Cohnella abietis: one gene and its partner. The main gene of each other region encodes a partner of the protein of the gene in region 2 in a complex. Links are inferred from orthologs where the notes say so. Each region holds a gene or a part of one and is shown on either strand. Other genes may lie near its edges. The genes, in order: groL and metK.

The links.
Region 1: the proteins of metK (region 2) and groL are in contact, whole or in part, in a cryo-EM structure (PDB 8P4O), measured with the Escherichia coli proteins. The link is inferred for Cohnella abietis from one-to-one orthologs.

Annotation. Positions count from the first base shown.
Region 1 is NZ_AP019400.1:1,512,958-1,530,648, reverse strand. Bases 7,300-10,291 are described here. They hold groL (chaperonin GroEL), read right to left. Parts: upstream 9,613-10,291; coding sequence 7,987-9,612; downstream 7,300-7,986. Other genes in these bases: KCTCHS21_RS06130 (methyl-accepting chemotaxis protein), read right to left, coding at 10,212-10,291; groES (co-chaperone GroES), read right to left, coding at 9,696-9,980; KCTCHS21_RS06145 (sporulation protein YjcZ), read left to right, coding at 7,683-7,817; KCTCHS21_RS06150 (hypothetical protein), read right to left, coding at 7,300-7,348. Also shown: KCTCHS21_RS06180 (response regulator transcription factor), read left to right, coding at 1-535; KCTCHS21_RS06175 (sensor histidine kinase), read left to right, coding at 525-2,285; KCTCHS21_RS06170 (Gfo/Idh/MocA family protein), read right to left, coding at 2,340-3,419; KCTCHS21_RS06165 (AraC family transcriptional regulator), read right to left, coding at 3,412-4,467; KCTCHS21_RS06160 (Gfo/Idh/MocA family protein), read right to left, coding at 4,511-5,497; KCTCHS21_RS06155 (M20 family metallopeptidase), read left to right, coding at 5,707-6,879; more of KCTCHS21_RS06150, read right to left, coding at 6,989-7,299; more of KCTCHS21_RS06130, read right to left, coding at 10,292-11,483; twin-arginine translocase subunit TatC, read right to left, coding at 11,634-12,410; tatA (twin-arginine translocase TatA/TatE family subunit), read right to left, coding at 12,504-12,734; KCTCHS21_RS06115 (MogA/MoaB family molybdenum cofactor biosynthesis protein), read right to left, coding at 13,043-13,531; KCTCHS21_RS06110 (5-formyltetrahydrofolate cyclo-ligase), read right to left, coding at 13,686-14,312; ribosomal protection-like ABC-F family protein, read left to right, coding at 14,469-16,388; KCTCHS21_RS06100 (class I SAM-dependent methyltransferase), read right to left, coding at 16,803-17,615; KCTCHS21_RS06095 (2-isopropylmalate synthase), read right to left, coding at 17,627-17,691.
Region 2 is NZ_AP019400.1:6,279,785-6,293,088, forward strand. What follows is about bases 10,473-13,304. They hold metK (methionine adenosyltransferase), read right to left. Parts: upstream 12,574-13,304; coding sequence 11,371-12,573; downstream 10,473-11,370. Other genes in these bases: KCTCHS21_RS27585 (S-layer homology domain-containing protein), read right to left, coding at 10,473-11,235; KCTCHS21_RS27595 (alpha/beta-type small acid-soluble spore protein), read right to left, coding at 12,732-12,998; rfbD (dTDP-4-dehydrorhamnose reductase), read right to left, coding at 13,112-13,304. In the rest of the region: KCTCHS21_RS27555 (hypothetical protein), read right to left, coding at 1-219; KCTCHS21_RS27560 (DNA-binding response regulator), read left to right, coding at 527-1,207; KCTCHS21_RS27565 (response regulator), read right to left, coding at 1,748-2,470; KCTCHS21_RS27570 (sensor histidine kinase), read right to left, coding at 2,460-3,638; KCTCHS21_RS27575 (stalk domain-containing protein), read right to left, coding at 3,787-6,582; KCTCHS21_RS27580 (MmcQ/YjbR family DNA-binding protein), read right to left, coding at 6,839-7,192; more of KCTCHS21_RS27585, read right to left, coding at 7,189-10,472. UniProt on the Escherichia coli protein: Catalyzes the formation of S-adenosylmethionine (AdoMet) from methionine and ATP.

The DNA of each region.
Region 1 (17,691 bases), 4.8 Mb from region 2 along the record:
TGAAGCCTGTCCTTTCATACGCCGACTTACCGATGCCCCAATCTTATTTTTGAGCGCTAGAACAACAGACTTCGATAAATTGACTGGCTTTGCTGTAGGTGGAGATGATTACGTAACAAAGCCGTTTAATCCTCTCGAAATCGTCGCCCGAATCAAATCATTACTACGCCGCTCCAGTAAATTCATATCTGCAGTAACGCCTCCAGCAAATGGCTTAATCGATTTCGGACGCTTTCAGATCCATGAAGCCTCTGCCGAGCTACGTGTAGGTGGGATACCTGTAGCCTGCCCTACTCTTGTCTTCCAGTTGTTGCTGTTTCTCAGCAAAAATCCAAATCGGATATTTACAAAAAGCGAGCTGTACGAAAGGGTATGGGGCGATAACAGTATTAGCGACGATAACACGATCATGGTTCATATTCATCGTATTCGTGAACGCATCGAGCCCGACCCTGCGCGTCCAGAATATTTGGTAAACGTACGAGGACTTGGATACAAGCTTGTGAAGAAGGAGACAGCTCCTCATGAGCATTAAGAGACGGCTTACTTTTCGCCTGATCACTTGGCTGTTGATAGTCGGCCTCGTCTTGTTAGCGCTAGCCATCAGCACTCTGCTCTGGACAGTAAATCAATTGTCACGCATTGAAACTGGACGCCAATTCGAGAGCGCAGGCTTATATCAATTAGTACGTACCGTTGAGTCTAAAGGAAACAGCCTCCAATTTGATGAAGAGCTTATCGACCTTATTCGTAAAAGTGGGGGATGGCTCCAAAGAATTGATAATAACGGCGTAGTCACTGACGCCTTCTTCACCCCTGCGGATGTACCACTCTCCTATGGTCCAGGTGAATTAATGGCCTATACGTTCGGTATGAGTCCGTTTCCTTACCATCTATACTTGTGGATTCAGGAAAAGGATGGCATTCTGCACACATTGATCTATGGCTTCAAGAGCCATGACAACTCTCTACTTGAGGAGATAACGATCAAGGGCACAAGAAACGGGGATAGCATTCTTCTACCTCTTGAAATTCAAGACGATCTGAGACGCAGCCATGCATGGTTGCAAATCATAGATCAGAAGGGCACAGAGCTTGCATCCTTTAATAAGCCTGAAAAAGCCATTAGCAACTTCACCGTTCAAGACATGGCACTTCGATCCTTTTACCCAGATCGTTATGGTACGAGATTGGTTTCCCAATATGACAAGGATAGCAGTCTAACCTGGGTGCTAAATACGCCATTACCTGGATCAGAGCCAGGCAGTGCGCCACGTCTAGATCCGGAAAATCGCGTGTTAATTATTGGGATCGGAAGCTTTCTGCTTGGAGCCATTATCTTGTTCGGGATCGTATCTTATTGGCTTGGGCAACGATTCGGCTCTCCTATTGTTCATATTCTCAAATGGCTCAGATTTCTAGGGGAAGGCCGCTACGAAGAGCCTGTTGATGCAAGAGGGATCGTCCGCAGCCAGAATCGCAGAGGTAAGAGAAAGCGCAAGTATCGCGTTTACCAGGACGTAATTGATTCTATGAACTCCTTGTCGCAAACCTTACATCACAATGAACGGCTTCGAGATGAAACGGAGAAAATGCGGAATGAATGGATTGCAGGAGTGTCCCACGATTTGAAAACTCCGCTGTCATCTATTAAAGGCTATGCGTATTTGTTAGACAACGATTCCTATGAATGGACGACGGGTGAGATACGATCATTTGCGCGAATAATATTAGACAAGTCCTCTCATTTGGATGATCTAATTGATGATCTTGCGCTAACCTACCGGCTACGGAATGGCCATGGGGCACCGTCCTCAGAGCTGGTGGATCTGAATGAATATACGGCAGAGGCTATCTTAGAAGCAACTAACCATCCAGTCTTTAAAGAAAGCAGTGTCAAATATATTCCGGCAAAATCGCCTATTTATATGATCCTATACAAACCATGGTTTCAGCGGATCGTAGACAACCTAGTTGCTAATGCCTTAATGCATAATGGGGAAGATACTACTCTGACGATATCAATTGAGGAAAAAGAGCCTAATACCATCATTCTAACCCTCAAAGACGATGGCAAAGGTATGGATGAAGAAACCGTAGCTCGATTATTTGAACGGTATTACCGTGGCACGGACACCGAAAGCCGGACAGAAGGCTCTGGACTTGGCATGGCCATAACCAAAGCACTGGTAGAGGCACTAGGTGGGTCGATCCAAGTGATTACCTCTGTAGGCCAAGGAACGACCCTAATTATTAAATGGCCTTCAGTGGTAAGATCGGATTAGACAAAAAGGACCCTCCGCTTTAATGGAGGGCCCTTTTTAATCTGCTTGATTAGATCAAGGTAATTCAATAGATACTTCACGACGAGCTTCTGCCGAGCGAAGCACACCATCAATAATGGCTTGCTGTATTAGAATCTGCTCCCCAGGGATTGGTGCAGGACGACAATCTCGAACAGCTTCAGCGAAATCTCTAACCTTCTCATCGAATAGATTAAGCTTATGCTCCACGAGTGGAATTGGCGTTTCTGTATGTCCGCCATACTCGTCATGGAATAAGCTAATCGAGCCGACTGCTCCGTCCCATACTCCCGACCATGGACCTTTACCAGCTGGAGTAACCTTTAATCCTGCATCGGTTCCTAGGAACATTGTTGCACCCAGAGTATCCATATGCATTGCCCATGAAATCTTAAATTGAAGAACTAAATCATTTTCAAATCTCACCATAGCTACTCCGAAATCTTCTACCTCGAATTTACTTGCTTCTGGATGATAGAGAGAGTTCGTGCCGAAATGGTTTGAAGTAAATGCTGATACAGTTAACGGACGAGGGTATCCCATCGCGTTAAGAGCCATATCCAATGAGTAGCAGCCAATGTCTGCCATTGCTCCCGCTCCAGCAAGCTTCTTACTAATGAATGTTCCCCCTGGCATCCCTCTGCGACGTCCGCCGCCAGTCTCGGCATAGTATACTTTGCCAAGTCGTCCGGATTGTACAATATCCTGTAATAGCTTCATGTTCGGATCATAACGAGGCTGGAAGCCAAGCGTTAACATATTCCCCGTCTCTTTCGCCACCTGCGTCATTTCCAAAGCTTCTTGGAACGTGACAGACATTGGTTTTTCCAACAATACCTGTTTGCCCGCGCGCAGTGAGTCTACTGTTGTGATGTGATGGGAAACGTTAGGTGTACAAATGCTTACTCCATCTAAGTCTTGCTCCAACAGCTTCTGATGCCCATCGTAAGCAGCAGCCCCTACAAGCTTCTCGGACTCAACGAATTGTCCTGCTTTGCCTGGAATGACGTCTGCAACTGCGACGATTTCCACAAAAGGTAGCTTACTATAAGCAGCTATGTGCGCTTTAGCTATGCCGCCACTACCAATAATTCCAATTTTCAACGTTTTACTCATGATGATTCTCTGCCTTCTCTCTGAATATAGTATTTATCTTTGCGTTAGCATCAACCGTATGCATCCTGCGATAGCTCGTAGGCGTAATTTCATATTTGCTTTTGAAGACGAGATACAAGTAGTTCGGGTTCGCATACCCATGGCTTAACGCGATTTCCTCTATCGATCTGTCCGTGTGGATCAGCTCGGAGCAAATACTAGTTAGACGAACATGCTCTAAATAATCGCTAAAGGTCGTCTGCCCTTCGCTACGAAATATTCGTTGCAGCTGCCTCGGACTAATACTGATTGATTCGGCAACCTGCTCTAAGGAAATCGGCAAGCCTTCATTATCTTGAATGTATTGCGTAGCAAGCTGATACCGGTGAAAATTCATATCTCGTTCCGGCATTCCCGACTTTCCATCCGGATCGTCAAATACGCGAGTCGTTCGCAGAAGAATTTGAACGATGGCCTGCTTAATCAAGGTATAAAACCCGGAAGGCTGATCCTCCCAAATACGAAACGCATCTAGAAATCCATTCATGGCATGGAACCGATCGACAAAAGGGATAGCTGGTATGCGTTGAAGAGCGGCAATGCATTCCTGAGCCTCATTCGCTTCAAGCACGTCTCCCCAGCTATTGTCCTCAAGTGTTCCGTCCAAAGGTACAATATCCAAATGCAAGCAAAGCTCGTGCATCGGCTCTTCCAGATCTGACTCTTGGTAATGGACAAGGTCAGGGCCGGTTAAATAAAACAATCCTTCATGAAGATCATAGGTTTGATCGACAAGAATAACCTTTCCCTTGCCCTTTGCAATATAATGCAATTCGTATTCAGAGTGCTTATGAAAATTGATAATACATCCGGGCGGGAACGCTGCAAGATGACAGCGCAGCACACGAATTCCGTACGAGCCCCAGCGGAATTGCAAATCCAGGCGATCCAGCGCATCTTGCTTATCAAGCATCCGGGCATAAGGAAAGGAGCCGGGACTTCCGGCTGACTTTCTCTCCTGATGCTTCTTTATCCCGCTATCTCGTGTTCCCTTCTCTTCTTCCGCCATGCCCATCCCTCTTCTCGTGTTGCCATTCCTTATTCCGGTTTAATTAAGCTAATTCATCGATGCGGATCGGACGGCCTTCTGCTACCGAACGCGTAGAGGCCTCCATTAACCGGGTAAGATCAATCGCTATATTTACATTGTCTGTTGCTTCTGTTCCATTCTCAATATGTGCTACCCATTGGTCGAATGCCATAGTGACATCTTGTCCCTTATCAAGCTTCTCCCATTCAGGTATTCCGTTGTTACTACGTATGATTGGAGTCTCATCTGGAAATCCAATCAATAATGTTCCTTCCGTTCCGTGCAGCTCGATACAAAAAGGAGAATGACTGTTCACGAAGCCTGCCTCGACGATTCCTAGCGCTCCATTGGCATATTGAAGCACAGCAACCGCATTATCTTCTACTTCTTTACCCGTTACATAGCCGAAGCTAGCACTTACGCTGTCCGGCATGCCTAGAAACTGCCTAACAAGATACATCGGGTGGCAGCCAAGATCTATCAAGGCTCCGCCACCGCACTGCTCCTTGGAATAGAAATGAGAGGGCAGCCAATCAGCAATCGCTCCGTTATGGGACAAGCGTACACGTGCAAGCGTCAGTTTTCCCAATGTTCCTTCTTGGATGACCTTATTAACGATTTGTGTAGATGCCGTATAGAGACGAGGTAATGAAACCCCAAACTTCACTCCTGCTTGCTTAATTTCAGAAACAATATCCGTAACTTCCTTATTTGTTGGTGCGATTACTTTTTCAGTAAAAATATGCTTACCCGCTTTAGCGGCTTTAATAATAACCTCATGATGAATATTCGTTGGGGCATCTACGATAACTGCATCGATATCATCCCGTGCCAGCATTTCATCAAGTGAAGCATAATAAGGAACGCCGTATTCAGCAGCCTTCTTAATTCCTCTTTCAGACTCCTCATCCCATACTGCCGCCAATTCAGTGGATGGGTTAGCTAATGCTTGACGAGTGTAATCATCTGCGTGAACGTGCCAGTAACTAATTTTTCCTATTCTAATCATGAGGTAGCCTCCTTGGCTGGTTAACTTAAAATATACGACAACACTTCAAGATTACACAACTTATTCCTTGTTTATAATGAGTTTCAGTGCCATTTAAACTATAAAATTACGACATTGTAAGCTATAAATAGAAGTTTGCTTGCTTGTCCACCCTTAGAACGGATACGATAGTGTTACAGAGATACTTAACTATTAAAGGAGTCCACAATATGGCCGACTTAAAAATAACGATTCACGAAACAATTCAAGGCTTCTCATCCCGTTTAATCGAGATTGCTACATTTATCGGGGCTCATCCAGAGCTAGGGCATGAGGAGAAACAAGCCTCCGCCTTACTTACCTCCGAGCTAGAAGCACTGGGGTTCCAAGTTGAAAGAGGGATTCTTGGCTTGGAAACAGCCTTCATTGCCGAATATCGTTCTGCTAGGCCTGGACCTATAATCGGCTTACTCGCAGAGTACGATGCCCTTCCAGAGCTTGGGCATGCTTGCGGTCATCACCTCATATGCACGATGGCGCTAGGTGCAGCAGCCGGGTTAAGAGCTATTGCAGATACAACGGGCGGAACTATTCGAGTATATGGAACGCCTGCTGAGGAAACGAAGGGCGCGAAGATTGACATGACAGAGGCAGGTTTGTTCGATGATTGCGATATTGCGATTATGGCGCATCCCTACCACACTTATGAGAAATCCGGTTCATCCCTTGCTATGGATGCGTTGCTATTTGAATACTACGGTAAAGCCGCACATGCTGCAGCAAACCCAGATCAGGGAGTTAATGCTCTAGATGCAGTTATTCTTCTATTTAACGCTATCAATGCTCTACGGCAGCAAACCAAAAAAGATGCCCGAATTCACGGCATCATCTCTCACGGTGGACAAGCACCGAACATTATTCCCGACTATGCGGCTGCTCAGTTCTACGTCAGATCTGCTTCACGCGCATACACGAATGAGCTCGTGCGTAAGGTAAACGCCTGCGCCGAAGCAGCCGGTATTGCAGCTGGTTGCAGACTAACTACCAGCAATTACGAATACTCCTATGATGAATTACGTACGAACGAGAGCCTATCTGAGGCATTCACAGCAAATCTGATCACCAGTGGGATTCCGGTAGAGGAAATTCAAGTGGGTCATGATAACGGCTCTTTGGACCTTGGAAACGTGTCCCTGCGCTGTCCAGTCATCCACCCTTACATCAAGGTTGTTAACGAGCCTTACGAGCTCCATACAGTAGAGTTCCGCGATGCGGCACAGACCGATCCCGCTTACAAGGCCATGGTATTCGGTGCAACCATGCTTGCCTATACAGCTTGTGATGTTCTAACAGATGCACAGCTATTACAGCGGGTTAAGGCAGAATTCGGGGCTGTGCGTTAAACCTAGTCAATATACTTAATCGAAGAAGCTTTTTCCACTTAGGAACTCTTTATCGTTTGGAACACCACAAAAACAAATTGAAGCCAGCTATGCAGCCTGCGGCACCAAGCTAACAGCTGTATAGTTGGCTTTTCCAGTTGCTCGAAATATTCGTACATCTCCTGCCAATCGTGCCCTCTCTATACTCCGTTGCTAGACAATTTCGTACATCTCCTGCTAATCGTGCCCCCTCAAGACCCCGTTGTTCGATAATTTCGTACATCTCACTCCAATCGCGCCCTCTCATGAACCCGTTGCTCGAAATATTCGTATATCTCACTCCAATCGTGCCTTCTCCTGACCTCGTTGCTCGAAATATTCGTACATCTCCTGCCAATTGTGTCCTCTCATGAACCCGTTGCTCGAAATATTCGTGCATCTCCTTCCAATCGTGCCCCTCCTGACCACATTGTTCGATAATTTCGTGCATCTCCTTCCAATCGTGCCCCCTCCTGACCCCATTGTTCGATAATTTCGTACATCTCCTTCCAATCGTGCACCTCAATACCCCGTTGCTCGATAATTTCGTGCATCTCCTTCCAATCGTGCCCTTTCATGAACCCGTTGCTCGAAATATTCGTATATCTCCTGCCAATCGTGCCCCCTCAAGACCCCGTTGCTCGATAATTTCGTGCATCTCCCATTAAACGTGTACAAGTGCGGATTAATAACAGTCCTGTACGAATGCACTGACCATATTAATAACCATACATAAGCTAAGTCGGTAATAAGATGATCTCAAACAAAAGCTAGGTGGTGATTTTATGAGTTATCCAGTTGCTGGAGCAGGGTATGGAAACTGTTGTAATGTTGTAAAACCAAGTGGCGGAATGGAAGCCGCTGCGTTCGTACTTGTACTATTTATCTTGTTGGTTATTATCCTCAAAGCAGGCTACTAAGCTCCAACCCGCCACCATTATTATCAAATGGGGCGGGTTTCTTTTACATTACAAAACAAAGAGACCTCCCATAAGTTCGATTGAACTCATGAGAAGCCTCTTATTAAATACTGTCAAACGACGTTCCTCCGCAGAAGAACCCTTGATGCATAAGGGTTTATCACCCTTATCACATCATGCCGCCCATACCACCCATGTCAGGCATGCCGCCTGCTGGTTTGTTTGGTTCTGGCTTGTCAGCGATAACCGCTTCAGTTGTTAAGAAGACAGCAGCTACGGAAGCAGCGTTCTGCAATGCGGAGCGAGTTACTTTAACAGGGTCGATAATACCAGCTTCGAACATGTTAACCCATTCGCCAGTTGCAGCGTTATAGCCTGTTCCAACAGCTTCCTTCTTCAGACGCTCAACGATAACGGAGCCTTCTTGGCCAGCGTTAGCCGCGATTGTACGAATTGGCTCTTCCAATGCGCGAAGGATGATGTTCACGCCTGTTTGCTCGTCGCCTTCTGCAGTTACTGCAGCTACAGCGCTGTATACGTTAACGAGTGCAGTACCACCACCGGAAACGATACCTTCTTCAACTGCTGCACGAGTCGCGTTCAAAGCATCTTCGATGCGAAGCTTGCGCTCTTTTAATTCAGTTTCAGTCGCTGCGCCAACTTTGATAACTGCAACGCCACCAGCTAATTTCGCTAGACGCTCTTGCAATTTCTCACGGTCGAAGTCAGAAGTTGTATCTTCGATTTGCGCTTTAATTTGGCTAACACGTGCAGTGATATCCGCTTTATCTCCGGAACCATCAACTACAATAGTGTTTTCTTTGTTAACGCGCACTTGACGTGCAGTACCTAATTGCTCAAGTGTAGTGGACTTCAGCTCAAGACCAAGCTCTTCAGTGATCACTTGACCACCAGTAAGCGCAGCGATGTCTTGAAGCATAGCTTTACGGCGATCGCCGAAGCCAGGAGCTTTAACACCAACACAAGTAAATGTACCACGAAGACGGTTAACAACAAGCGTAGACAATGCTTCGCCTTCAATATCTTCAGCGATGATAAGCAATTGCTTACCGGATTGAACAACCTTCTCCAAAACAGGAAGGATCTCTTGGATGTTGGAGATTTTCTTATCTGTAATAAGGATCAATGGATTATCAAGAATAGCTTCCATTTTATCCGTATCTGTAATCATGTATGGTGTAATGTAACCACGGTCGAATTGCATACCTTCTACAACTTCTAGATCCGTGTTAAAGCCTTTCGACTCTTCAACAGTAATAACGCCGTCTTTTCCGACTTTATCCATAGCATCGGCAATCAGTTGACCAACTTCGTCATCAGCAGCGGAGATAGCAGCTACTTGAGCGATGTCGTTACGTCCGCTAACTTGCTTGGAGATCTTCTGAAGCTCTTCAACTGCCGCTCTAACCGCTTTGTCGATTCCTTTACGGATAACCATAGGGTTAGCGCCTGCAGTTACGTTCTTCAAGCCTTCACGAATCATCGCTTGAGCTAGAACAGTTGCAGTTGTAGTACCATCACCAGCGATATCATTTGTTTTCGTTGCTACTTCTTTAACTAGCTGAGCACCCATATTCTCGAATGCATCTTCTAGTTCGATTTCTTTAGCAATCGTTACACCATCGTTAGTGATTAGTGGAGAACCGAATTTTTTCTCTAGAACAACGTTACGACCTTTCGGTCCAAGTGTTACCTTTACAACGTTTGCCAATGCATCGACACCGCGAAGCATTGCGCGACGAGCGTCTTCACTAAATTTAATTTCCTTAGCCATCGTGAATTACCCTCCTTAAGATCTGAAACTATTTGCTGCCGTTTCCGGTCTATTTCGTTATGTCTAAATCGTTAAACTAAAGCTTAGCCAACGATCGCGTGTATGTCGCTTTCTTTCATAATCAAATATTCTTTACCTTCATATTTGATTTCAGTACCTGCATACTTGGAAAATAAAACGCGGTCGCCTTCTTTTACTTCAAGCGCGATACGTTCACCGTCTTTAGTTAAAGCTCCGCTACCCACCGCGATAATCGTTCCTTCTTGCGGCTTTTCTTTAGCGTTATCAGGCAATACAATACCGCTAATTGTTTTTTCTTCTTTTGCGTTCGCTTCTACAAGAACGCGGTCACCCAAAGGTTTAATCATGTAAATAGCCTCCTTCTTAAATAGGTGTAAGTTTTTTAACTTGAAGCCATTCCTTGTTAGCACTCATTTGTGTTAAGTGCTAATAACCATTTTCTATGATACGGTTTTTACGGATGCTTTTCAAGTCCTTTGCGTTAAATGTACATAAAAAAATGCGAACCCGCATTTGTTGCGGATCCGCATCGCTATTATTTTCGTTCAATTGCAGACTCTAGTTAGAAAAGAAAACCATTATGTCTTGAAATTACCGACCAAGCCTTTCAGACGAGAAGCCATACTGCTTAGATTCTCAGCAGTTCGTGCCATCTCCTCTGTCGAGGACAATTGCTGCTCAGTCATTGCCGAAACCTGCTCGGTGAAGGAAGCAGTCTCCTCCGTAATCCGTGAGATATCCTGAATCGATTGCACTACGGAAGTGCTTCCAGCAGACATTTGCTCGACAGACGCTGCTACATCAACGATATTCGTGCTAAGCTGACCGACTTTATCAACGATATCGCGGAATGTCTCTTCTGCATTCTGCATACCAGACACAGCCGAGAATACTTGATTCGCGCTTTGCTCGAACATCGTAGCCACTTTGCCAATATCGCTAGACATTGTCCCAATGGTATCTCCAATTTGAACCGCAGATTGCTGCGTCTGATCCGCAAGCTTACGAATTTCTCCTGCAACAACTGCGAAGCCGCGTCCATGCTCACCTGCGCGAGCAGCTTCGATTGCTGCGTTAAGCGCCAGCAAATTGGTTTGATTCGCTACTTCCGATATGTAACCGATGACTTCACGTACTTCTTCTGACTTATGATTCAAGCCTCTAACAACTTCCTGCAAAGAGCGGAATGCCTTCTCAACCTGAGCAATTTCTCCAGACGTTGATTGCAGCAATTCAGAGCCAGCTGCTGCACGACTAACAGTCGTTTGGGCTGCGTCAGATACTCCGGTAGTCGTTGAAGCTACCTGATTCAAACCATCCAGTGTTTCTTGCATCGTTGCAGAAATTTCTTGCGACTGGGCAACCTGTGTCTCTGAGCCGGCCGCAACCTTCTCTACCGCTTTAGACACTTCACTGCTCACACGAGCATTCTCGGTTGCTCCCTGCTGAAGCTGAATAGCAGAAGCTGCTAGCTCAGCCGTGCTATCGCGAAGCTCCTTCATCATCTTCTGCAGGCCGTCAAGCATATGATTCGCCGCGTTAGCGAGATCACCCATCTCATCTGTAGAACGGATATGTATTCTTCTTGTTAAATCACCGCCGGAGGAAGCGATATTTCGCAACGCAGACGTTACCCCACCAATAGACTCGGTCAAATTACGCGTTAGCCACATTAACCCAAAGCCAGCCCCACCCGCCAAAACAACGAAAATAATAATGACTTCGACGAACAAGGCTTTATGATCCGTTAGATCCATGCCTGTTAATAACAATACAAATGCTAAAACCAATAACACGATTAACCCAACATAACCGATCGTAATTTTGCGACCTAAGGTCATATCACGCATGCCTTTGCCCCTCCCTAATTGTCCCTGAACATGTAAGCCCTTACCTGAGACAAGTGTACCATAATTTCGGCATTTGGAATACGAAATTTGACACATTCTGCTTCTTTATGGAAGGTTTTGTTTTTGGGTTCAGTAGGAAAGGACTAGTTCTTATTCTGAATCCTCTAGTTCTCTTTTCTCACGTGCTTTCATTCGTTTGCCGTAAGCTATTCTTGACAAAAGTACGCTTAATTCATAAAGCAGAATCAGTGGAACTGCCACTAATAAATCCGAAACGACATCGGGCGGAGTAATCATTACTCCAATTATGATTAGGACAAACCATGCAACCTTACGAATCCTTTTGAGAAGATCCGGGGTCACAATACCTATCCGACTTAAGAACAGAATGACAAGCGGTAGCTCGAACAGCAAGGAAATAGGAATGAGAATGTTGAACAAAAAGGCGAAGTATTGCGCTACTCCATAGGTTTGTTCTAGTCCCATAGTCTCGGTAATTTTCTCTGTAAACAAATAGGCCATCGGAAAAACGACGAAATAGGAAAACGCAAGTCCGATTAGAAACATGACTAAGGCCCATGGAACATAGCGTAGCGTCGCTCTCTGCTCTTGTTTCCCGAGCGCGGGACGCACAAATGCCCACAATTGGAACATCGTATGGGGAATGGCCAGAATAAAAGAAATGATAATGGCAAATTTCATATATAAGCCAATCGCATCCCAAGGAGAAAACACATTTAGCTTAAGATTTTCCGTAGGGGCTGCAGCAACTAAATAATCAAAGACAGGCTGGGCACCGAATAAGCCTCCGACCAGTCCAAGTACAAATACAATTAAACAGTATATAATTCTTTTACGTAGCTCACCTAAATGCTCCATTATCGGCATCCAGTTTTCATCCTGCCGAGCACTTGAACTATCCTTCATCCTTATTCGCCTCCATGCAACAACAGGGCTGCCCCTTTCGCAAATGATTCATCTGCGATGAGGGACAGCCCCTTTTTGTGTAATGTTCATACCTTATTCAGGCAGACGTCGTTCAGCTTTCGGCTGTGTATCTTCCGATGACACTTCCACGCGGTTTGCTGCTGGACGTTCCTTAGTATCATCCATCAGCTCATTAGCGCCCTTCTTGAACTCACGGAGCGTGCGTCCGAATGCTCTTCCCAATTCAGGTAGCTTGTTCGGTCCGAACAGCAGCAAAGCAACGATTACGAGTAAAATCATACCCGAAGCACCAATTCCTGACATAAATAAACCTCCGTTTCCCAGTTCTAGCGACGGCATAATCTGTCGCAGACCATTTCGATAATATGTTCCTTTATTACGGTATATCCAGCCAAATTTCTCGGCAAAAAACATCGATAGAAATATAAGGTTTCATCGTCGGCAACTACCGGCATTCCGCCCAGTATCAGTATCATATCATACCCTTGTTACAGGAAATAGTCATTATCATTGACAATTATATGTCTAAATCCAGGTAGCATTCTGTTCACTTAACATAGCGGACTAATAAGCATTATTCCTTGCCACGAAAGAAACTAGGAAGCTGTTATCTACTGCTCCCCACGCAATCCTTTTACCTGATCCAATGCTTCTGGTAGAACGTCCATTACCGCCATCAAATGCTCATGAACGCCCTTAGGATCTCCAGGTAAGTTCAGAATCAAGGTACGACCGCGTATCGCACAAATCCCGCGAAAAAGCATTCCCTTACGCGAGCGCTGAATAACGGTAGCCCGCATCGCCTCTGCAATTCCAGGAACAATTCTTTCCGCGATCATTAATGTCGCTTCAGGTGTAACGTCACGGAATGCCAGACCTGTTCCACCAGTCGTCAATATAAGGTCTGCCTGATAATAATCGGCCATTTCTATTAGTGCTGCTCTTATTTCATCTTGATCATCCGGCACAATCCGATAATCAATGATGTCCCCATGAAGCTCTTCCTCAATTAATTCACGTATAACCTGAGCGCTCGTATCTTCGCGTTCCCCTCGCGAGCCTTTATCACTAGCTGTCAATAAAGCGACCTTCCAACGCATGCTCCATCCCCCCGCTCCCATGAATACGAGCTTTATCGTGATCGTATCTTTTAATCAAATGTTAGACCGTTTAAGCATAGTTGTCCACTATACGTAAATGACCTTGCACATTGTAATAAGTCAACCAACTTTCAAGCTATCCGCTATTTCCCCCCTAATTAAACCAAATAACCTGCTCGTTCGTTGCCAATCCATCTAGAGGAAGATCATGCGTCTCCATAGGCAATGGGTCGGCTATGACCTGGTTAGCAAAAGCGAAGCCTATCCACAACGTCTTTGGGTTGCTAAAGCCTAGTCTATCTGCATATAAGCGATCATAATACCCCCCGCCGTAACCCAATCGAGATCCTTCTTTCGTAAAAGCAAGACCAGGTACGAGTACGACATCGAGAGCTTGTGATTGTTCTGCCAGCAAGGTTTGTAGCGGGTCGGGCTCCGGAACCCCCCACTTCCCCGGAATCCAGTTAGTCAGTGCTTCGACCTTACGCAACTCCATTCCTTCTCTGTCTGGCAAAATTCTTGGCGCGAATAGATGGTCTCCCCTTTCCCAGCAGCTTGAGAGCAAAGGGAGCGGAGATGCTTCCGAGCGAAAAGGCGCGTACACGCAAATATTCAAAGAGCGTGAACGCTCTTGGCGAAGTGGGCTCAATAATTCAAGCTCGATTAGACGACATAATCGTAAAGAATAATTATCTCGATCCTCGGGTGATAGCCCGTCCCTTATGGCGGTCATCCGGCGTCGCCACTCCACCTTATCGTAATTACTCTGAGCATTATTCATGAGCGATTGGCCTACCTTTTGAAAATCCGTAGAAAAGTTATTTTCATTTTATCATTTTATGTCTATTTTCGCCAAAGAATAACGACTTGGACTTTTCTTATATGTTTACGGTACACTTGTAGCAAGAATGAATCGAAATTTTCGGAGGGATTCCTCTTGCTATTACAAGCATCCAGCATTACAAAGCATTACGGCGTTACCCCTGTACTAGATGGGGTATCTCTGCAAATCAATGAGCGCGATCGCATTGGTCTTGTAGGTGTCAATGGAGCCGGCAAATCAACCTTCTTACGTATCCTGGCCGGTGAGCTAACCGCTGATACGGGTTCCGTATCCAAGCCGAGAGAGCTTAAGGTCGGTTATTTGGCTCAAAATGGCGGCCTTCAAGGACATCGTACTCTAATGGAAGAAATGAATTCTGCGTTCGGTCCTCTACTGGATCAAGAGCGAGCATTATTAGCGTTGGAAAACCGGGTAGCAGATCCCCAAGAGCTAGAAAATCCAGAACGATACGAAGCTTTGCTAGCTCAGTATGCTGACGTAAGCGAGAAATTCCGGGAAAATGGCGGGTTCGAAATGAAAAACCGCATCCGCAGCATTCTTCACGGAATGGGCTTTGGAGACTTTTCTCCTGATACGGAGGTTTCCTCGCTTAGCGGGGGGCAACGGACGCGTCTTGCGCTTGCCAGACTGCTACTTGTCCAACCTGAGCTGCTATTGCTAGATGAGCCTACCAATCACCTGGATATTGACACCCTTACTTGGTTAGAGCAGTATCTGAGATCTTATGCTGGTGCTATGGTTATCGTCTCCCATGACCGATATTTCCTCGATGCCACCGTTACAGCCATAGTCGAAATCGAGCGTCATGCAGCCACACGATATACTGGCAATTACAGCCGATTCATGGACTTAAAGGCAGCAGCTTATGCACAACAAATCAAGCTATACGATCAGCAGCGCAAGGAAATATCCCGTATGGAGGATTTCGTACAACGAAATATTGTCCGTGCCTCGACGACTCGACGTGCCCAAAGCAGGCGCAATGCGCTGGAGAGAATTGAACGCTTAGAGAAGCCCGGCACTTTAAAGCAAGCGAGCTTTTCCTTTTCTACGGAGCGCCGGAGCGGCAAAGAGGTTCTTAGAGCCATTAATTGTTCTGCTGCTCCTAAGGAAGAGATGGCTCCCTTGTTTCGTAATGTGTCCTTCGAGGTAAAAAGAGGAGAGAGACTCGCTTTGCTTGGACCTAACGGGGTCGGCAAGACGACTTTGCTCCGAGCACTTATCGATAAATTACCGCTACGCACAGGTGTCATTGAATGGGGGGCTGGCGTCTCGCTTGGTTACTACGATCAAGAGCAAAGAGAGCTGAATCCAGCGAATACAGTTTTAGAGGAAGTCTGGAGCGCATTTGCCCAGCATCCTGAAGCAGAAATTCGTACGGTTCTTGGCAATTTCTTATTTAGCGGTGACGATGTTCGCAAGAAGATTAGCTCCTTAAGCGGAGGAGAGAAGGCAAGAGTCGCTTTATCGAAGCTGATGCTGCGCAAAGCGAATGTTCTTCTGCTCGATGAGCCGACGAACCATCTGGATCTGATGAGCCGCGAGGTACTAGAGGGCGCCTTGGATGAATATGACGGCACTCTCATTTTCGTTTCCCATGATCGCTACTTCCTTAACCGAATTGCTGACCGTATTGTTGAATTAGCATCAGATGGGACTGAGCATTTCCTAGGAAATTATGACGAAATGGTTGTTAAAAAGCGAGAAATGAAAGAATGGGAAACGGAATTAAATAACTCTAGCTCACAAGCTGCCCAACCCGCTGTCAGTAACTACGAAGCGGACAAGCAGGCGAAACGTGAGGACAGAGCAAGAATACGTAAACGTGAGCAAGCCGAAGCAGACATTTCTCGACTAGAGAATGAGCTTTCTGCTCTTGAGCTTGAGATGGCTTCCCCAGAGATGGTTACGGATTATATGAAGTTAAGAGAAAAACAAGCCGAAGCGGATAAAACACGTGCTGCTTTAGATGAAGCCTTTCAGACTTGGGAAGCTTTAATGGAAGAATCGTAGAATTACTGGAAAATAAGTTGTTCACACAGTTATACACAGCTTGCGTGCAGGAAGAGTCAGTGGGGAAAGATCTTCTATCCCCAACCACCTCTTGGTACGCAAGCATTTTTTTGTCCTCTATTGCGTAATGGCACAGTTTTCCACCGTTTTATCCACATTATCCACACTTTCCACACAAAAGGGCTGAAAAATTGATCCCACTTTCAATAACCTCCAACCCTATATGTAGCAAGGGTTATTAGCTCTTATCCACATTACACACAGGGGGTGTGGATAACTTTGTCCACATCACTTATTGATCTACAATTGGATAAGTTGGACAACGAAACTAGCTTCAACTTATAAATCGTTACGCCCAAAATCTTAAACAGGCTGCTCAGCAAGTGATTTTCACACTTACGGAACAGCCCGTTCTTATTGCTTTTCCCCTATATACAATAGATGCGACGCTGCCCCGAGAATGTAGGGACTTTCAGACGCCTTCATGACGATTTGCATCACTTGCCCGAATTCTTCTTCGCCTCGCTGTCTCCAATAGTTCCATTGCTCTGTATTCATCGATCCGGCAACGCTCTCTGAGCTTATTAGCTTCACGCTCTTGAGCCCATGAGCCTCCATGAGAGGGTTGATTTCGTCAATGTCGAAATAATAAGCACCCGTGAACCTTCCTTCATCGCTATGATTGAATATTCCCGATGCCAGAAAATCAGCTAGCCCTTGGGAAGTATCGTTCGGCTTCCAAGCCCCGGGAAACATCATGGAAGTTGTGAGATGCTTTAATCTGGACATGAAGGCGACGAATACTGGACCACCTTTCTTCGTAACCCGATGCAATTCACGAATCGCTTTAGAACGATCCTCTTCCGTCTGTAGATGATACATTGGCCCGAGCATTAAGCAAGCATCGAACTGCTCATCCTTGAAGCTGCTCATATCCCTGGCATCGACAACGTGGAATCCATTAAACCGTTCTAGTACTCCAGCTTCCCTCGCCTTAAGCTTCGCCATCTCAACGAGTTTTGGCGTAAGATCAGCAAGGTTGACCTCATACCCAAGCTCAGAAAGAGCAATAGAATACTTCCCAGGTCCCGCGCCGATATCGAGAATCCGCCCCTTAGGGGGAAGGTTTTTCTGGATATGATGGAGGTTAACCATGAACTCAATTGGTTCCCTATCGAGCCTCCCCCATTCATCGAACGAGTCATAGTATTTCAGTATTTGCTCCATAGGATTAACCTCTACTCCCCGGATGCTTCTTTATGGGCTTCGCTTATTTTACGAGCGAGTATTACACCATTAACCG
Region 2 (13,304 bases):
CGAAGACTGATCAAGCACAACCGTTATCCCGATTTCCGTTCCTGTACGCCTTGAAAATTGCTGAAGCGCCCTAATGTACCATTCAATCTGCATTTGGTGGTTGCCTGCAACAAGCACGTAATGTCGACGAATCCCGCCTGATCCTCGCTGAATTGTCCAATGTGCGAATGCCGCAGCCGCAGCGTAAAAGCCGATTATCCACAATAGCTCGGGAATCACGGCGGCCACCTCCTTTTGTATAAGCGTGAGCAGCATCCTTGCCGAAATAGAACTGTCAACTATCCTCAGCATTCCGCCAACTCGTTCAACAATATATGCCGTTCAGGATTCGAGAGTTCCAACACATCATCCGCACATATCCATCCAGCAGAATCCAACAAATTAAACTATATATTTACAATTGTTATATCAGCAATTACAATAAGCTTAAATTTTATCTTTATTCTGGTCGTGAAGCACACGCCACTTTCTCGTCAGCATTAGCTGAACGGGGGAGTGGCTATTTTATTTTAGGGAGGAATACATAGTGGACTTTGAGACGGCTTATTCTAAATTTAAGGAGAAGCACAAAAAAGCAAGACACGGGGAAAGCTTACGCAGACTAACTGAAGGACATGGACATGGCGAAAAATTATTACTCCAAAACATATGGTGGCCAGCGTTCCAAAATTTTGACAACTTATATCCAGAATACGAGGTGAGTGACTTTAAGGATGGGACAAGATTTTTAGATTATGCTTTCCTATTGAATTATGTGATGTTGGATATAGAATGTGATGGCTTTAATCCTCATGCCAAGGAAATCAGCCGCACCAAATTCTCAGATAATCTTATGCGACAAAATCACCTCATTCTCGATGGATGGAAGGTTCTGCGTTTCTCTTATGATGACGTTGTTGAACGTCCGCGGATGTGCCAGCAAGTCCTTCAACAATTTATGGGCAAATGGATTACTGTTAAAAAGGGGGACCAAGTCGCAAGTTTGTCTGCAGAGGAGCGAGATATTTTGCGTATGGCATTAAGGCGTGGGAGAATCGTACGACCAGGAGACATCTGTCACCTGTTAGCGGTAGAAAATCAGAAAGCTAGAAAGCTCCTCCAAAGCCTCTACAGAAAACAACTTGTCACGCCTTCTGGGAAGGGCATTGATCGTATTTTTAGTTATAGGCTTGCTGAATCTGTAACCTCAGACGACCTCGGCTTGTGAAACAACAATGTAAAACATAGTACTTGGACTACAGGCGGTCATTGCATGGTTCATTAGCGATGCAAAACATCGTATTTGGACTGCACACGGTCACCGCTTAGTTCATTAGCGATGCAAAACATCCTTGTCTTCAATAAAATCAGTGGCATTCGGAGAAAAGTGCTCCAAGTAGAATGAATTACATCGCTATCGTGCATAGAGATTGGATAAATAATGGAGATAGCGATATAAAACATCGTATTCAATATTGGCGGAGGAAAAAGTTAGTTTTATGGCGCGTTTGCTTCGGGAGGGGACGGACTTTTGGCGAGACCGTTGTTCGGCGAGTTAGCCATTGTTCGGCGACTCATCCATTGTTCGGCGACCCAGCCATTGCTCGGCAAGTTAGCCGCTGTTCGGCGTGGCGATGGCCTGAGCGGACGATCACTCGTGATAAGAACAATCACCAAACAAAATTCGCGACTACCTGGGTCGTTGAAAGACCGTGGAGGCGCGAATGATGATTAAGCATTATGTAGTTGGTACTTTAGTTTTAAGTTACTAGAGTGTTACCCAGCCGTATTTGATAGAGGTGATAACGGCTTGTGTGCGGTCGTCAACTTCCATCTTCTGCAGAATGCTACTAACGTGATTTTTGACTGTTTTTTCGCTAATGAAGAGGTTTTCTCCAATAGTCTTGTTACTCTTACCTTCAGCCATTAATCGCAGCACCTCAGCTTCCCGACGAGTAAGCGGATTGTTGCCACGCGGTATGAATTTCGTAACCGTCTCACGACTAGCCGCAGCACCCGATGTTGCACCAATTTCGTCCAGATAAGTCATCCTGCGAAGCTGATTGATTAATTTTCCTGTCACCTTAGGATGGATGTAAGCATGCCCTTCCGCAACTGTGCGAATAGCATTGATAAGTGCCTCGGCTTCCATGTCCTTCAGCAGATAACCCGTCGCGCCCTTGCGAAGGGTTTCGAACACATAGCTCTCGTCATCGTGTATTGATAGAATAATAACTTTAATTTCCGGAAAAATATCGCGAAGTCGCTCTGTTGCTACAACACCATTTTCCGTAGGCATGTTAATGTCCAGCAACACGACGTCTGGTTTCTCATGATTACAGAACTCCAACACCTGTATGCCGTCGCCACACTCGCCAATGACTTCTAGATCGTTCTCCATGTTCAAAATTCGTTTCAGCCCTTCGCGGAACAGCTGATGATCGTCGGCAAGGAGTACTTTAATTTTACGAACCGCATTTTTATTCTCCATGTGCGATTAACTCCTTTCCTGATTCAGATTTAATGGGAACATTGATCTTTATTTTGGTGCCTTGCCCAATGATTGATTCTATGTCCATTTTCCCCTGCAGTAGCTCAACTCGCTCCTTCATCCCAATCAGACCAAAATGCGAATGGGTTTTCGCGCGGGACTCCACTACATCCAGATGAAAGCCGACTCCATTATCCTCTATAGTTAGATATACGGTTTCTTCATTAAAGGTCATTTCCAGAGATACAAAAGTAGGCTGAGCATGTTTTAACGCGTTGTTATAGCCTTCTTGAACGAGTCTGAACATAGCCGCTTCCATTGCACTAGGTAGACGCTTTTCCTTACCTATAGTCTCAAAAACAGCCCTGATGCGAGTCTTCTCCTCAAAATCCTGCACAAACTTCCGCAAAGTCGGAACCAATCCCAAATCGTCCAATGCCATCGGTCGGAGGTTAAAAATAATTTTGCGAATATCCTCCAGCCCAATACGAATTTGCAATTTCAAATCGATCAGCTCGTTTTTAACAAGCTCCATGTCTTTCGTATCTAACAGCCGCTCCGCAATCTCCGTGCGTAGCACTAGATTAGCCAAGGACTGGGCTGGGCCATCATGGATTTCCCGAGCAACTCGCTTACGCTCGTCTTCCTGTGCCAGAATGATTTTAAGTCCAATTAGCTGACGGTTTTTCGCCGATTCTAGAATCCGTGTTATCTGATTCAAGTCACCAGAAAGATAGTCAAGCACGACACTCATCTGAAGGTTGATCGTATCCGCTCGCTCAATGGAAATCTCCACATTTTTTACTCGGTGCTGCAGATCGTCACGACGTGTTTTCAGGTAGCTCTCCTTCTCCCGATAAACCATCAGGTCCAGCTGAAATTGAGTCGCCTTCTCATAGGCTGACTTAATATCATGCTCGGAGAAACGAACGAAATCACGGCTAACCTCAGTTAACCGTATTCTCGCAAGCCGATAATCCCGCTCCAACAGATCTACTTTATCAATAGTATCCGACGTTTCTCGCAGTACCTTCTCCAGCTCAAGAGTTAAGGCAAGAAGCTCACGACGGGCAACCTCGCAAATTTCAAAAACCTGAACCTTACTATCTTCCATAACAGAGATGGCATTCTGGATTACACGATCTATTTGGTCTACATGATAATCCATATTGACGTCTCCCTTATGATCTTTAACGCCTGCTTATATATGTGTCATTCCCATAAAATCAAGGCCGCCCAGCGTCTTCTAGCAATATTCCCATCATACCATAATTATTAGTTTCAATGAGAGGAGGTTTAGGACTTTTGATATAAAATTAATGAATTGTAATGGTTTTTGTTTTGCTTACCCAGTCTACCTTCTGACCGAGCTGCTCTGATATGACGCGAACAGGTACATAGACACTACCATTAACAATGGTAGGTGTGACGGTAAGTGTTTGACGCACGCCATTAACCGTCATTTTATTACTACCTACCCACAATTCAAGCATGGTGTCGCCTCTTAGAATCGTAACTCTCTTAGATTTATTATCCCAGAGAACCTGAGCTCCAAGCGAATCCGCAACAAACTTAAGTGGAAGGAAATTCGTGTTCGTGCCTTGCTGCATGAAAGGAGCCCCTGGCAGTGTAACCTTCTTCCCGTCAACCTTCGCTTGTTTACTGCCAACCGTCATAACGATAGTCGAATTAGTAACTTTAATCCCTGATGGCGGATATTGCAAGGCGAGATTATCAAAAGCGAGTTGGCCCTGTAACGCACGTTCGTCTTGGTCCTCCTCCGCATTAACAATATAAAGCTTTGTCAGCTGTGCCGGACCCTTTAATCCTGCTGCAGCTAAGTCTACACGGATATTCTTCCATCCCATCCAGTCAATCTTATCGGCTATCGTGGCGTATACCGTTTTACCGTTCACATCTGTAAACTCCGCCCTCAACCAGTTATAGCTCTGATCACCTAGTACATCGAGAGTAAGTGCGCTTGGCGTTCCCGTTACGGTAATCCCTTTGCCATCATTAAGAACAGCATTAGCATATCGTTTGCCAGCGCCTACAGTGAAGTCATAATCCATTAATAGAACATTGGAAGATTCACGTCCCTGAACTCCCGTTGTAATGGATGTATTTCCTACCGTTTCCTTCGGTGTTGCGGTAAATCCAACCTTATAAGAAACCTTCTCAAAGTCCTCAAGCGGTTTCTCAGTTCCTGAAGCGAGCGCAGCTACAGTACCGAAGCCATCATATCTGGCTACAGCATACCCGGCAGTAATGTTACTATTAACTTTATCTATCGTTATTTTCCCATTGCTAGAGCTCCCCGTAAATCCATAGAATTCCCAAGCTACTGAAGATGCTGGTAGTGACAATTGACGCCCGTCCGTTAACTGAACCTTAACCGGAGCATTAATGGTCATCCCTGGCTTTAGCAATGTTGTGCTCGGCTCTACGATAAGCTTCGATATCTGAGCCTCTCCAATTACCTCAATTGGAATAGTATCTGATGCACTGCCCGCATTAACGCTGAGCTTTGCTGTTCCGGATTTAGACGCGAGGAAAGTGCCCTCTGTGAAAGCCCCCAACGGCTTGTCGATGCTCCATGTCGGTGTTAAGCCACTCGGATCAATCGGATTGAAATAGTTATCGTAGGCTTTCAACGAGAAATTAGATTGTTGGCCTATGAACAAAGTTTTGGATCCACTCGCTACTATCCCCTTAATCGTGCCTTGTGGGGCAATGGTGTAGACACCAATCCCATTGGCTACCTGACGTTGAGTCGTTCCATATGACGTAGGGTGCGTTAGCCCAACTTGAAACTCACCTAGTGGACGGGAAACCATCGTCGTTGAGCCGCCACCATCAAGATTTACTGCTTTCCAAGCTCCTAACTGGAGAAGCATCTGCTGCAGTACCTTGAGAGTTACACCTTTACGTCCCCCATTCTCCTCAACGGTAACCAAATACACCGTGGATCCATCCTTAGAATATCCGACAGCTGTACGGGCTCTATTGGCACTACCACTGACACCATCAATATCCCTTGAGAAGGCCGCTGCAACACCATTATCTAGCAAAAGCGTATGTCCGCTTACCATCATCTGAAAGCTAGATTGATCATAGGATTGACCACTATTATTTGATTGGAGCGAGTATTCCGTAGTAACTTTGTCACCAATAATAAGATGCGACTTGATGAAATCTGTTGCTGTCTTATTACCACTTCCACGTAATATATAGCCATTCGCAGGAATTGCCGTCTTAATCGGCGTACCAATTGAAACTTCGGTTACATTACCATCCACTATTAAAGCCTCACTAGGAATTGTACTACTAGCAATTGGCCTCTCAGGCGCTGTCCAAGCACTAGTATACATATATAGGGTATCGACATGGCTATACGCTCTATCAGGTTCTGTGCGATAGGCAGACTTATTTAATCCTGTTAGTTTAAACGTTGTTCCGTCTGCTGCTGTAACCATTCCAGAGAAGCTAAAATTGTCGATAACCGGTTTACGGTCTTGGGTCACTCCGAAGGTATACATTCCCTTCAATTGCTCGCTGCTTACTAGAAGCTGGCCGGAAGTAATCTGTGCTCCCATCGGAACGGCTTCTGTCGTAATTCCTGTTCTGAAAACATCTCCATTAATACCGGCAACAGCTCCGGTTTCTTTAGACATTGCTCCGACGGATTGTTTGGCCGTAACGCTGCCTTGGGGTCCGCCCATCGCGTTTAGCTGTACGTAGGGATTTGTTAGATCAATTTCTAATACATGAAGAACCTCCGTTGCTTTGGTCGCGTTGGAAGGTACCCAGTTATAGTTTACCTGACGGGCTCCAGACGTAACCATAGTTTCGGATTGCTTTACTAGCTTGTATGTAACAGCAGCAGGGGCTGTAGCAGCAGAGACGTGCGAGATTGAGGTTAATGGTGAGAAAGAGGTGAATAGGTTTAATGGTGCGGTGAACACCAATACCCCCGCAAGAATGGGAACAATAATGCGGAATCGTACACTTTTATATCTAGATTGATTCGGTTTTTGAGACGGAATTAGGGTAGTTTGAGATGAAAATGATTTCTGCTTACTACGGGATGAGTGAGATTGTTGTGGTGGCATGTAAGTCTCCTGCAATTCTATTAGTATTTGGCCGAAGCGTCGCAGCTCCTATAAAGCTCCTACTCTATTAGACTCTTTAAGAGTCAAAAAGTTACACCTCAATAGAGATTGTCATTAAAAATTAATATACTGCAAATATGACTACTATTTGCTAGATTTGTCGGAATAACGGTGTTTTGCGAATATAGTGCTGTAACTTTTACATTCTGAATAACGTAAAAAAGCGGCAACCATCGCCGCTTTTCCCCACTACTATTTATTTAAGCTCTGCACGTTCACGCTTAGTCAGCTTATTCCATACGAGCTGATAGGAATGCTCGAGCATAGCATGCACCTCACTATCAGGCACACCACCATCAAACACTACTGTATTCCAGTGCTTCTTGTTCATATGATAGCCCGGTAGGACAGAGCCGGGATATTGTTGCCGCAGTAGCCATGCTTCTTCCGGCTCTACCTTCAGATTAACACTTTCGTGCTCACCTGTTCTGCCTAGCAAGGCAAACATTTTACTTCCTACGAACAACACCGGTAAATTAGGATCGAAGGGGTAATGCAAACTTGAACCTACCCATTCCAATCCTGCCTCCATTATCTTTGCATGGTTCATAGGAAATCCACGTATTCCAAAAATCTCTTAATCATAATTGCTGCCTCTGCACGAGTCGCATTGTTTTTTGGATTGACCGTCTTCTCGGGTGTCCCTTTAATAAAGCCAGCTGTTACACTAATGGCCATGCCATCCTTGGCCCAGCTGCTAATTTTGGTGCGATCCTTGAAGCCATTAAGGGCAGTACTCGTTGCCGTCTTGCTCACTCCCGCATACTTCATCGCTCTTACTAACATCGTAGCCATCTCCTCACGGGTAACAGGAGCTTCCGGACGGAACTTCCCGTCTGTTCCTCCCTCTACAATACCCGCATCGCTAACGGCACCAATGTAAGCAGCAGACTTATAGTTGGAACCAACATCCTTAAACTTTGCTGCGGATGCACTAACGCCATTAAGACCTAGACCACGTGCAATAAATACCGCAAAATCTGCCCTCGTGATAGCCTTGTTAGGAGCAAAGCTTGTTAGGGAGGGTCCATCTACAATGAACTTAGAGGCTAACTGGGATACATCATCTCTAGCCCAGTGCTTAGCCATATCTGTATAGGTTATATTGGCACGAATTGCCGCGTACACGCTATTACCTTTTCTCATAAAATCAACCTTGACGCTACCGTTGGAATTGCTAACCTTAGACGGTACATAAGTCACATCACCAGAATCACTATCCATACGTACGACGGCAATATCGTTCGTAGCACCTACCGACGAGGGAAGGACAAAGGTTCTAGTGACATATGCTTCATAAGAGTCGATCTCCCTTTCTCGTCCACCCGCAAGTATAATCGCTGTAAAATCAGCAGGAGTCACAAGCATCTGTGCACCTTTGCCACTTAGCTTGGAAACAAGAGGGGTGCTAGGCGTCTTCTCAATATTGAGTAATAAATACGCTGCAGACACGTCCCCCCCAGTCGCTTGAAGCTGCTTACTGTAGTTAATTGCTTTAAGCGGTAACGTGAACTGCAAATCTCCAAAATCTAAACGGATTGAAGCATTGGCGGATCGTGACGCCGCATCCATAATCGAACGCAGTGGAATACCTACCAAAGCTCCCGCTTCAGTCGTTGGAACCTTGAAGGTTACCATTGGTACAGTAACTCCAGCCGTTGTTTTAACCAAGTCGAAAGCAGAAATTAGTTTATCTCCATTAATCATATAACGGTTCGCCGATCTTCCTGAAGCTGTCGCTGCAGAAACGACTGTTGCAGCCTTTGCATTGATAAACCTTAGTGCTCCCGCTCCGTCAGTTTCTAGGTAATCTGGTAAATTACCTATCACAGCAGATCCGCCTTGGTTGGTAACTGTTAAATCATTAAAAACGGCTACCTGCTGACTCAAATAATCCTTTAACGTTACCCCTGTACTACTGTAGCTGACAGTAACACGTTGTCCTGCTTTAACGGCAGAGGAAAGGGTTAAAATAACCTGTGTTCCTGATACAGAAATGTTTGTTACCGGAACGGCTACACCATCATACTTCACAGTGTACTGAGTAATATACGGTGTTGAGTAAGAGCTTAAGTTAGTTGAATAAACAATTGATAATTGACTATTTGATATATTCAGCGAAGCGACCTGCGCCACTGCCCCCGCTGCACCTGAATTGAAGCTGTGACCGACAATAGCCAAGGCGGGATTACCCGAGAGATCAGATATCCCTGGACTCCCAGGGTAATAAAATAACTGTACAGGAACATTGCTAGTTACGCTTTGAGACAATAGCAGCTCCACCGTATTGTTGACGATATTAACAGAAGTAATTATAGCCGCTGTTCCACTTATCGTTAATGAAAAACTAGATTTAGGAGGGATCGTCGTTGTATTTAGTCCCTCATTGTAGGTCAAGATGACTTTATTGCCATTCAGAGTAGCCGAAACAAACTGCGGCTCCGTGGTATCAAGAACATTACGAATATAATAATCGGTAAAGGCCGGCATCAAATTTCCATTCTGGTCCCTAATGGGATTAGAGCCTGGGGTATAGCTGATAGAAACAGGCTGGGGGCTAGTCGATGTAGTATTTAACGTCAAGCTTAAGACTGTTCCGCCCAACGTAGAAGCATTGAAGGCTAGTGGAACTCCGCCCTGCTTAACTACGAATTGATTGCGGTATTCTCCAACAGGAGTCGTTAATGCACGATTAAACATCAAAAGCACTGAGCTTCCAGAAAAGATCCCGCTTACCGGCTTAGGCAACGCTGTATCTGTGGTATTGGTAACAGCGCGATTAGTAAATCCAGCCGCTTCATTTCCTGCTACATTTTTCAACCTTTTGTCGATCGAAAAGCTATCCGGATAATAAGAAACTTTAACTGACTGTCCCGCTAAAACAATACTTTGTAGCACTAACCTAACCTCATTATTAACGATGCTCACGCTCGTGACAGGACGCGCTACATCATTAACCTGTACATAGAAGTTACTACCGGACGGAACTTTGGTCGAATCAAGATTTTCGCTATAGGTAAGTAATATAGTAGAACCATCTATTGTTGAGCTGCTTATTGTCGGAGTACTGTTATTAGCCGTTTGAAAAGTCCATTGGTAAGGATTAGCTATACCCGCAAAAGCATTGCCGGCTAGATCAGTTATTAAATTCACGGGAACAAGCACAGAGTACAGGGTTGAGCTACTCAATTTGGAGTTACCCAAATTAAATAGTACCCGGCTACTATTAGTTGGGTCTATAACCATTTTCAAATCCGTCTTATAGGTTTGGTTATTCTGCGGAAACACTTGAGAGGTTGGATTGGCACCCACAAGCGCAACAGGTTTATTAAATGTCAGGCTCAACTGAGTAGTTGATACACCCACAGTTGTTACGCCTACTGCAGGTAAATACGAAACGATAGTAGGCGGTGTCGAATCGACAACAATCTTAAATCTCCATGTAACTCCATCGAAATAGTTACCGCTAGCATCACGGAACACATCATTCGCAATGGATATTGATAAGTCTAGATTATTAGTTAATTTAGGACACGAAGATGTGGCTAGGTTAATAGATATTGAAGAACCACCTGTAGTAGTACTATCTGCAGGTATGGTGCAAAATAAGGCATTGTTAGCTGCATTAAGAATAACTAGACTTTTATTAGCATTAACGAACACTGGCTTATCAAAGGTTAGAGTGAATTGAGTGGTCTTAATATCACCCAAGGTTCCATTATTAGCTGGATTAAATACTACCGCCTTAGGTTTGGTCGTGTCCAAAGCTGGCTTCGTTGTGAAGGCCCAGACACCTACTGCTGTGATTCCCGCATAGGCACCATTATCTGCATCCTTTAATGCCCCTGGATTAATTAGAACATAATATGACGTATTATAATCTAACCCCTTTAATGGAGCGCTTACTCTCCAGTTAGAGCTAGGGCTGGCATCCACTGGAGCAATAGTCACTTCATTAGAAGCAATGTCAATGGATTGGACAGTGACGTTGTCAGCTGTCCGCTTAACTTCGATATATCCTGAAGTCCCCTTAAAAATCTTGCGAGTAAAATCGAAAGATAAATTGCCGGGTGCAACCGGATCAACCGCATTCGCTCCCTGACGCGGACTGAAATTTGATGCTACAGGAACAAGCTGTTCGGCTCTAAAGGTCCATTGCGAGGTTGTAAGACCTTGATAAGACCTTCCAGTCGCATAGCTTATGATCGCAGTACTAGGAACAATAACATAATAGCTGTCCCCGGAATTAAGAGTGCTTGGCTTAATGACAATAGATGTATTCTCATTATCAAGCTGGACTGTGTTCACATCCGTAACATTATATTTCCCAACAAGAGTTCCATTAGCTAAATAGAGATCAATAGTGCCTGTCCCTCGAATTATCGTCTCATCGAAGCTGAGCTTGAGAAAGGTATTGGTAACAACAGCAGTGGCGCCATTACTTGGAGTCATTCCAGTAAGCTGAGGACCATTGTCTCCTCCTAGTGCCCGCACCTCAGAACCAACTGGGGCAGCAGCAGCAACCATTACTGACAGACACTGGACGACAAGTGCAACAATTAAGGTAAGTGAAAGAGTTCGAATACGTTGCAACAAAAAAACCTCCCGAAAATAAACAATCTTGTACTTATTACTTCGGCTTAATAGTGGAACAAAATTAGTGTTTTGGACAGAAAAAAGCACAATGCACCTAGCTTAGCGGTGCATTGTGCATTAGAAATCAGTTTACTATGCTTGAGCGCCTTGTTTCAAAGCTTCAACTCTGTCCAAGCGTTCCCACGGAAGATCAACATCCGTGCGACCAAAGTGGCCATAAGCTGCAGTCTGACGATAAATCGGGCGACGAAGATCAAGCATTTTAATGATACCAGCAGGACGAAGATCGAAGTTATTAACGATAAGTTCAACAAGCTTCTCTTCCTCAACTTTACCAGTACCATAAGTATCAACGTTAACGGAAACTGGACTTGCTACACCAATGGCGTAGGCAAGCTGAATCTCACATTTATCAGCAAGACCAGCAGCAACAATGTTCTTCGCCACGTATCGAGCAGCATATGCCGCGGAACGGTCAACCTTTGTAGGATCCTTACCAGAGAAAGCACCGCCACCGTGGCGAGCATATCCACCATAAGTATCAACAATGATTTTACGGCCAGTTAACCCTGCATCACCTTGCGGTCCGCCGATAACGAAACGACCTGTTGGATTAATGAAGAATTTGGTATTCTCATCTAGCCACTCAGCAGGAACCTCCGGATAAATAACATGCTCGCGAATATCACTTTGGATCTGCTCCAATGTAATATCCTCGGAATGCTGTGTTGAGACGACAATCGCATCCACACGAACTGGTTTACCATCTTCATATTGAACGGTTACTTGAGTTTTACCATCTGGACGTAAGTAGCCAAGTGTGCCATTTTTGCGCACCTCGGCCAAGCGACGGGACAAGCGGTGAGCTAATGCAATCGGAAGCGGCATTAGTTCCGGTGTTTCATTCGATGCAAAGCCAAACATAAGACCTTGATCCCCTGCACCGATATCCTCATTCTCTTGCTGAATATCTTTGCCATCACGGCTTTCCAGAGCTGCGTTAACGCCTTGCGCAATGTCAGCAGACTGTTCGTTCAGTGATGTTAATACAGCGCATGTGCTGGAGTCGAAACCATATTTAGCACGTGTATAACCAATTTCCTTAATCGTGCGACGCGCGATGGCGGATATATCTACAAAATCAGCTTTACTGCTTATTTCACCTATAACAAGTACAAGTCCAGTAGCTACGGATACTTCGCAGGCTACACGAGCGTAAGGGTCTACTTCTAGGAAAGCATCCAATACCGCGTCTGAGATTTGATCGCATATCTTATCCGGATGGCCTTCAGTGACCGATTCGGATGTGAAGAGATGCCGGCCTTTTATCGACAATTTCTCCAACCTCCACATATAAAAAAATCAACCTTTTCCAATTGGAAAAGGCTGTTAATAGAAACCTTCGATTAATAATGATACCGGAATTGTCGAGGGGTGTCAATGTATGTCAGCCTATCTTAGGGATGAAACAGGCTGCCATTCTTTCACATTTGCTACACGATTGTTTGTTGCGCTTGTCGTATTAAACGTTGCGTAATTCCCCCACCAAGTGCCCCAGCTTCCCGGGACGAAAGATCACCGTAGTATTGTTTACCATAGCTTACAGATCCTATACTTCCCAGCTCTCCAGCAAATTCCGTATCCAGACCTCCGGTTGAATACTGATTAATCGGTACACCGAGCTCCGCTGCAACCTCATATTTCATCTGCCTCAACGCATTTGCGCACTCCGGTACAACTAATTTGTTGCTTCTCGCCATGATGTCAGCCTCCTTGAATGTAATGATCCTAGTATGTGTTGGCTCAATCGATTCAAGGCGTATGACATTATGGGTCTTAGGGTAAAATGTGGCTTTCTTAGTATACTACTAGATCATGTATCAAGTTCCTTCAAGAATGCTTGAAGCCCCTCCCGCCAAGGACGCAAATCTGTAAACCCATTCTGACGAATAGCCGAATGATCCATTACCGAGTAAGCAGGACGGGGCGCAGGACGAGGAAACTGCTCTGTTGTGCATGGTTCTGTTCTCATGGCTAGGTTACTCTCTTCAAAAATCGCTTGAGCA